DNA from 2 places in the Shewanella sp. SG44-6 genome. Region 1 is predicted to be linked to the other one. Evidence: riboswitches for the same ligand, from Rfam matches in the RefSeq annotation. Region 1 holds a riboswitch; the other holds the start of a gene.
What was found. A riboswitch is a leader RNA that binds a small molecule or an ion and turns the genes downstream of it on or off. The one in region 1 is predicted to bind lysine.

Region 2: linked by a shared signal. The riboswitch ahead of lysC (lysine-sensitive aspartokinase 3) and the one ahead of H5185_RS17150 (Na+/H+ antiporter NhaC family protein) in region 1 are both predicted to bind lysine.

What each region holds. Positions count from the first base shown of each region.
Region 1 covers NZ_JACJER010000115.1:6,728-10,560, forward strand. Annotated here, with positions in the region: gene H5185_RS17140 (electron transfer flavoprotein subunit beta/FixA family protein) at 1-566, shown strand, start outside; gene H5185_RS17145 (electron transfer flavoprotein subunit alpha/FixB family protein) at 568-1,491, shown strand; lysine riboswitch at 1,850-2,066, shown strand; gene H5185_RS17150 (Na+/H+ antiporter NhaC family protein) at 2,149-3,705, shown strand.
Region 2 covers NZ_JACJER010000025.1:38,100-41,932, forward strand. Annotated here, with positions in the region: gene arcA (two-component system response regulator ArcA) at 1-299, opposite strand, end outside; gene H5185_RS06760 (DUF3293 domain-containing protein) at 978-1,424, shown strand; lysine riboswitch at 1,694-1,868, shown strand; gene lysC (lysine-sensitive aspartokinase 3) at 2,003-3,397, shown strand; partial or broken gene H5185_RS06770 (succinylglutamate desuccinylase/aspartoacylase family protein) at 3,399-3,833, shown strand, end outside.

The DNA.
Region 1 (3,833 bases):
GTGTTGGCGCAAAAGCAGTGCAGGAGCAATTAAGAACTGCAATGGCATTAGGTGCTGATAGAGCCATTCATATTGAAACTGATGAAGAATTGGTGCCACTATCAATTGCGAAACTGTTAAAAGCTGTGCAAGAAAAAGAACAAGCGCAGTTAATTATTTTTGGTAAGCAGTCTATTGACGGCGATAACAACCAAACTGGACAAATGTTAGCGGCACTAACTGATATGCCACAAGCGACATTTGCATCAGAAGTAAAAGTTGATGGTGATATGATCACCGTTACTCGTGAAATAGATGGCGGACTGCAAACCCTGAAAATGCCTTTACCTGCCATTGTCACGGTTGATTTACGTTTGAACGAACCTCGCTATGCTTCATTACCCAATATTATGAAAGCTAAACGCAAGCCATTAGACATTATGACTGTGGCTGATTTAGGTGTGAGCTTGAAAACACATCAAACAGTGATCAGCGTAACACCTCCGGTTGAGCGTAAAGCTGGCATTATGGTGTCTTCTGTTGAGGCGTTAGTCGATAAGTTAAAAAATGAAGCGAAGGTGATCTAACATGACCATTTTAGTATTAGCAGAACACGATAATGTGAGTTTGAAAACTGACACGGCCAAAGTCGTTAGCGCAGCTGCCGCCATTGGCGGTGATATTCATATACTGGTAGCGGGCGTTGATTGTTCTGCTGCGGTAACGGCAGCACAACACTTAGCCGGTGTGAGTAAAGTATTAGTTGCTGATGCAACTCAATATGGTGCTCAATTAGCGGAAAACGTTTCTAAGTTGGTCGTTGAGATTGCAGCTGATTATGAACATATCTTGGCTGCAGCAACCAGTATTGGTAAAGATACATTGCCTCGTGTCGCAGCATTGTTAGATGTTTCTCAAATTTCAGAAGTCATTGAAGTGGTCAGTAGTGACACTTTTGTGCGTCCTATTTATGCCGGTAATGCGCTGTCGACAGTGCAGAGTTTAGACGCGAAGAAAGTCATGACTGTGCGTTCAAGTGCATTTGATGCTGTCGCGTCAACGGGCAATGCTGAAGTGGTTAACCTAAGTCAAGCTATTGATGCTCGCACTGAGTTCGTGTCTCAGTCGTTAACTGAATCAGCCCGTCCAGAGCTAGGTAATGCAGGCATTATTGTCTCTGGTGGCCGCGGCATGGGGAGTGGTGAAAACTTTACTATTTTAGAACAGCTAGCCGATAAGCTTGGCGCAGCAGTAGGTGCATCTCGTGCCGCTGTGGATGCTGGCTTTGTGCCTAACGATTTACAAGTGGGACAAACAGGTAAGATTGTTGCCCCTGATCTGTATATTGCTGTGGGCATTTCTGGTGCGATTCAACATCTTGCCGGAATGAAAGACTCTAAGGTGATTGTGGCTATTAACAAAGATCCTGAAGCGCCTATTTTCCAGGTGGCAGATTACGGTTTAGTCGCGGACTTATTTGAAGCCGTTCCTGCATTAAATAATCTGCTTTAATGGCTTATTATTGACCCAAATTGAGTCATTAGCTTGTTTAACGTGTCGTTCTACTAGCCAATCGTTCAGATTAAAAGGTTTCTACTTGGTAAAGTAGGAACCTTTTTTATTGATATTTTTTATCATATGGATGTTTTTATGAGCAAAGGTGTCAGTCGGGTTATCCAGTTGCCGTTTTTGTATTCAGTGCGATAGTGTGCATTTGCATTAGAAACGTTAAACTAATGCTATTAAATTGTGGCTATAGTTAATAATATTGTTATTTGTGCTGTAGTTTAGGACTTTTTTGCTGGTATAGAGCGTGTGGTTTATGATTGTATGTGCGCGCTGTTTGTAATGGGCTATTTATGATTACAAATACAAAAGTAGAGGTGCATTGCATAATAGTCAGGTTGAATTGGGTGATGCCAATAATTCAACCTAAAAGGATGCAATGCCGAAATAAGTGAGGTGATCGCCCTCATTTGTTGGGCCAGTTCTCGAAAGGGGCTGTACTGTCATAGTGTTTTTATCTACGTGATAAAAATAATGATATTCATATTAAATGGATATTTCTGTGGAGTGCTACTAGATAAGTTAACCCATATACTTTCTGTGTATGGCGAGTCTTATTTCTAGTTTTTCTCTATTCGTATCCAACGAAGAAATAATTAAATTATGATAATAAGTTATGCCGATTCGGCACTTTCTGTTTTGCCACCACTTTTGGCAATTACACTGGCTATTTTAACCCGTAAGGTATTGCTGTCTTTGGGGTTAGGTATTATTTTTGGTGCCTTATTGCTGACCGATTTTTCATTGGTTGGCAGCAGCGAATATATTTTAAGTACAGCGAGTCAGCTCGTTTGGAAAGATGCTGCACTGAATAGTTGGAACGTATATATCTTAGGTTTTTTGGTTGTGCTGGGCATGATAACCGCATTGATCACCGTTAGTGGTTCTGCTCGTGCTTTTGCTGATTGGGCCAAACTGCGCATTCGTAATAAGCGCGATGCTAAGTTAATGACCATTTTTTTAGGCTGTGTAGTCTTTATTGATGACTACTTCAATAGTTTAGTCGTAGGTTCTATTTCAAGGCCTATCACGGACAGATACCATATTTCACGCGCAAAACTTGCCTATATTTTAGATTCTACCGCGGCACCGATTTGCGTTATTTCCCCGGTATCAAGCTGGGGGGCCTATATTATTGCGCTTATTGGCGGCATTCTAACTGCACATGGTTTTGCTGACTCAGGTCATTTAAGTGTCTTTATACAGATGATCCCGATGAACTTTTATGCCGTGTTCTCATTATTATTACTAGTGTGTGTGGCGACGTTCAGTTTAAACATAGGACCAATGCGTCAGCATGAATTAAATGCACTTCGTGGTGAGTTGTATGATGAATCAAAAGGCCAACCACCGGGAGCAGTTACTGATTTACCTGAAGCTGATACCGGTAAAGTGATTGGTTTATTTTTACCGATTGCGATATTAGTATTTGCGACCCTTTATTTTATGGTCTCTAGTGGGGCAGAAGCATTAGCGGCTAAAGAGCAGATGTTTAGTGTACTAGGTGCATTTGAAAATACTGATGTGAGTTCATCATTGTTTTTTGGTTCTATCGTCGGTTTGATTGCGACAGTGTTGTTGGCATTTCAACAGAAAGTAGAGCTGTCTATGTTGCTCAAAGGCATCTCTGTTGGTGCTCGTTCAATGTTACCCGCTATTTATATTTTATTGTTCGCTTGGACGATATCAAGTGTCATTGGTCAGCTTGAAACCGGTAAGTTCATGGCCAGTTTAGCAACTGATAATATTCCGTTTGCGCTATTGCCTGCCATGTTATTTCTATTGGCTGGGATCACCGCATTTTCAACGGGAACGAGTTGGGGAACCTTCGGTATTATGTTGCCTATAGCGGCCGATATGGCGATGGGAAGTGATAGCACCATGATGCTACCTATGCTAGCAGCTGTGCTTTCTGGTGCCGTATTTGGTGACCATTGCTCACCTATTTCCGATACCACTATTTTGTCATCAACGGGGGCGAGTTGCCATCATATCGATCATGTGGTGACCCAGCTTCCTTATGCACTTATCGCTGCATTGATTAGTTTCGTCGGTTATATTGTGCTTGGGTTTACGGGCTCGTTAATGGCTGGATTGATTTGTTGTAGTGCGTTGTTTCTTATCAGTATCCTAGTATTGTACTTTTGGGCAAAAAAGTAATGCTACATCCCGATACTTATGAGTAATAAGCCGATTGATTAAGCTTTGAAAAAATGCCGTATTCATAACGAATACGGCATTTTTGTTTGTTGTTGCGAAGTTAAAAAAGGTAATATGGACGATACTGA
Region 2 (3,833 bases), on a different contig from region 1:
TAGTCATCAGCACCAATTTCAAGTCCAAGAATTTTATCAACTTCGTTGTCACGACCCGTTAAGAAAATAAGGCCGATGTTATTAATTTCACGTAATTCACGTGCTAATAACAAGCCATTTTTACCGGGTAAGTTAATATCCATAACAACAAGATTTATCTTATTGTCTTGCATCGCTTTATGCATTTCTGCACCGTCATTGGCTTCGGTAACAACGTAACCTTCAGCTTCAAAAATACTGCGCAATGTATTACGAGTTACAGCTTCATCTTCAACAATTAAAATGTGCGGATTTTGCATGATATTTACCTGATTTTATAAAATTCGATTCTAGCCACTTTGTGCTAATAGGTTGCAAAAGCGCTTGGGCTAATGCACTAATATTCCGATATTTCTTTGGTGTTTATCTATGTCTACCCTGAATTAAACACTCTCTATAAACTCTATTACGTAACGGTTAATGCTGGTTACTGAGTCTGCTTACGTCTATTTATTATCATGACACTATGATGTGCGTTTGCACTTAAAGCATGATGATGTAAAAAGTGGTGTAAATTTGTTATAACTAAGCTTACTTACTATGAATGCCATTTAGAAAGATAGTTCCTTCTATCGCAAACTTATTTAATCGTATGAATGTTTTATCAAATGTAGAACAAATTTAGTACGACTGTAAACTTTACATCAATAAATCACCACACTCTCAACAATATTTGCTGAGCTTTTGAGGTGTATGTAGCCAACTTCGCTAAAAGTGATTTATTAATGAGTAGAGGGTATTGTACTCGTTTTAGGTATTTGTTAACAAATTAAATGTTAAAAAATTAATATACCAATGAAGTACATAAAAGATTAATGTTGATAACATTATAATAGTTAATGATTTTTAAATATTATTCTTGTGATCTAGATCTCAAACCTTTTAGATATTTAAGCTATCTGATAGACTATTTTTGGCTTAATTGACGAAAATTTACTATGAAAAATGTTATAGATTCATTGTGGGATGACTATCAAACAACTCATTTTTTGTTCACTCAGCGCCTTTCTGATGATTTCCCATTTGCAATTGTTACTGCTCATAACCCCCTCGGCACTAGGCTCTCTCCTAGTCAAAATCGCTTACTTGATCGCCAGCTTCAATCTAAAATCCAACAATATAATCGTCCCTATCGCGCGCTAGTCGGTGCGGCACCTGATTTGTCGCATATGGAAAAGAGTTGGGCTATTTTTATTGATAAAGAACAGGCTGTTGAGCTTGGTCGCGAGTTTAATCAATATGCTATTTATTATGTTAATAGAGGTTTAATATCCTTGATTGCATGTCTTGATACCATTAAACCGGAAGTGGCTATGGGGGCGTTTAATCACCGACTGCGTTTGGTGTATGAACTGCCAGAGTGCGGTCATATCCGTGATGAGTGATAAGTTTATTCAAGCAATTAAACGGTTAAACAATACATTGCACTATAAAAAGATACAATACAGCGTTAATTGTCTCGATATATTGCGTTCATGATGTTTTTTTAGCTTGATATTGGCTTTTATTTCGTAATCTAGAACAATTATATAACCGCTATTGCTGTGCCTGAATTATCAAATATTCACGATTTTTAGCAGAACTGTGTTTTTTACTGTTTTTGCTGATTGACTTGATAGGGTATTTGTTGCTATTTTCAACTCCCTCCTTAGGGAGGAACAGAAGAGGAGCGTTAACTAGGTAGTAAGTGAGAGGATGCCAGTCCAATGACCACTTATGATGGAGATTAGCGCCGAGGTATCAGTTTGTTTGGCAAACATTGATATCGGTCGTTTAGGCTGAATCCTAACGATTGTCACCTATTTTTTTGGTGGAGAGCTTCTGGTGATGATTGCTGTTTCCCTTCTATAAGGGTGCGTTATCTTAGCACCAGGCTCTTCGAACGTAGTGTGTTCGGAGCGTATATCATGTTAGTAAATCACATCTTATTTTGTTGTCTTTCGCAAACTGCGGAGGCGTCTGTATGAACCTTGCCCCAGATAATGTTGCGCCTGAGAGTCATCGCTCAGAATTAGTGGTTGCCAAATTTGGTGGCACGTCAGTGGCTGACTATGCCTCTATGAGTCGTTGTGCCGATATCGTTTTGGCGAATCCTGCTACTCGTTTGGTGGTGGTGAGCGCCTCCAGTGGTGTGACTAACTTATTAGTTGAGCTAACCCAAGCGAATGTTAATGATGAACGTCGTTTGATATTGCTTAAGCAAATCGCCAAAATTCAATATGCGATCCTAGACGAATTAGGACGTCCTCAAGACGTGGCCGCCAGCATTGATAAAATTCTCAGCCGGATGTCGGTATTAAGTGAATCGCTAGAGCTGGATCGTAGCAAAGCGGTGATGGACGAATTACTGTCGACGGGCGAGCAATGTTCTTCGATTTTATTTTCAGCCGTTATCCGTGAAAAAGGCACCGCATCCGATCATTTTGATGTACGTCAAGTGTTACGTACCGACAGTCATTTTGGCCGTGCAGAACCACAAATTGAAGCTATAGCAACATTGTCAGGTGATTTTTTACAGCCGTTACTTGCACGTTATGTCATTGTCACTCAAGGTTTCATTGGCGCAGATGACAGTGGTAAAACTACGACATTAGGCCGTGGAGGCAGTGATTATTCAGCAGCTCTACTTGCTGAAGCCCTCTGTGCTACAGCGGTTGAAATTTGGACTGATGTTGCCGGAATTTATACCACTGACCCTCGACTTGCGCCTAATGCTCGCCCTATTGCAGAAATTAGTTTTAATGAAGCGGCTGAGATGGCCACCTTCGGCGCTAAAGTATTGCATCCTGCGACCATTTTACCGGCAGTTAGACAAAAAATTCAGGTGTTTGTAGGATCCAGTAAAGCACCTGAAATGGGGGGAACTTGGATCCGTCATCAAGTGGAAGATACCCCTGTTTTTAGAGCCGTTGCATTGCGCCGCGATCAAACTTTATTGAATCTTCATAGTTTACAAATGTTGCATGCTCAAGGCTTTTTAGCAGAAACGTTTGCAACCTTAGCAAGGCATAAAATATCGGTTGATTTAATCACCACTTCTGAAGTAAACGTATCGCTAACGCTGGATAAAACGGGTTCTGATTCAAGCGGGCAAGGATTATTAAGCGAATCGTTATTACAAGAGCTATCGCAGCATTGTCGTGTCAGAGTTGAAGAAAATTTAGCCTTAATCGCCATTATTGGTAATCGTATCGCCTCGACGGCGGGTATTTGTAGCCGGGTGTTTAAAGTGCTTGAAAACCATAATGTACGGATGATTTGTCAAGGTGCTAGCCCACATAATTTATGTGTGTTGGTGGCTGAATCTGAGGCGGCGCAAGTGGTTAATGCCTTACATCAAAATCTGTTTGAGTGTTGAGATGACTAAAGCAATCCAATCGTCTGTACAGGTCGGGGAGTTGGCGACAGGGCAAGCATTGACAGTGCCGCTATATTCATTCATTGGTAGTGAGAGTTCTGCGCCTAGTGTCTATATTCAGGCCAATGTTCATATTAGTTGATGGGCAATGCGGTAATTTATCAACTGATGACCTTGTTGGAAGGTTATCAGGTGTTAGGTAATATTACCTTTGCGCCATTAGCTAATCCGCTAGGAATTAATCAGAAGAGTGGCGAGTTTACCTTAGGACGATTTGACCCTATTACAGGTGTTAATTGGAATCGAGAGTATTTTGATCACCAAGTGGATGTTCAAGCTTGGTATCGCGAACACCAACATTTAACCGATAACGCTTTGTTTCAGGCTTATCGCTCGATGTTAGTGGAAGCATGCCAAAAGCGCTTAGCGCAACCTT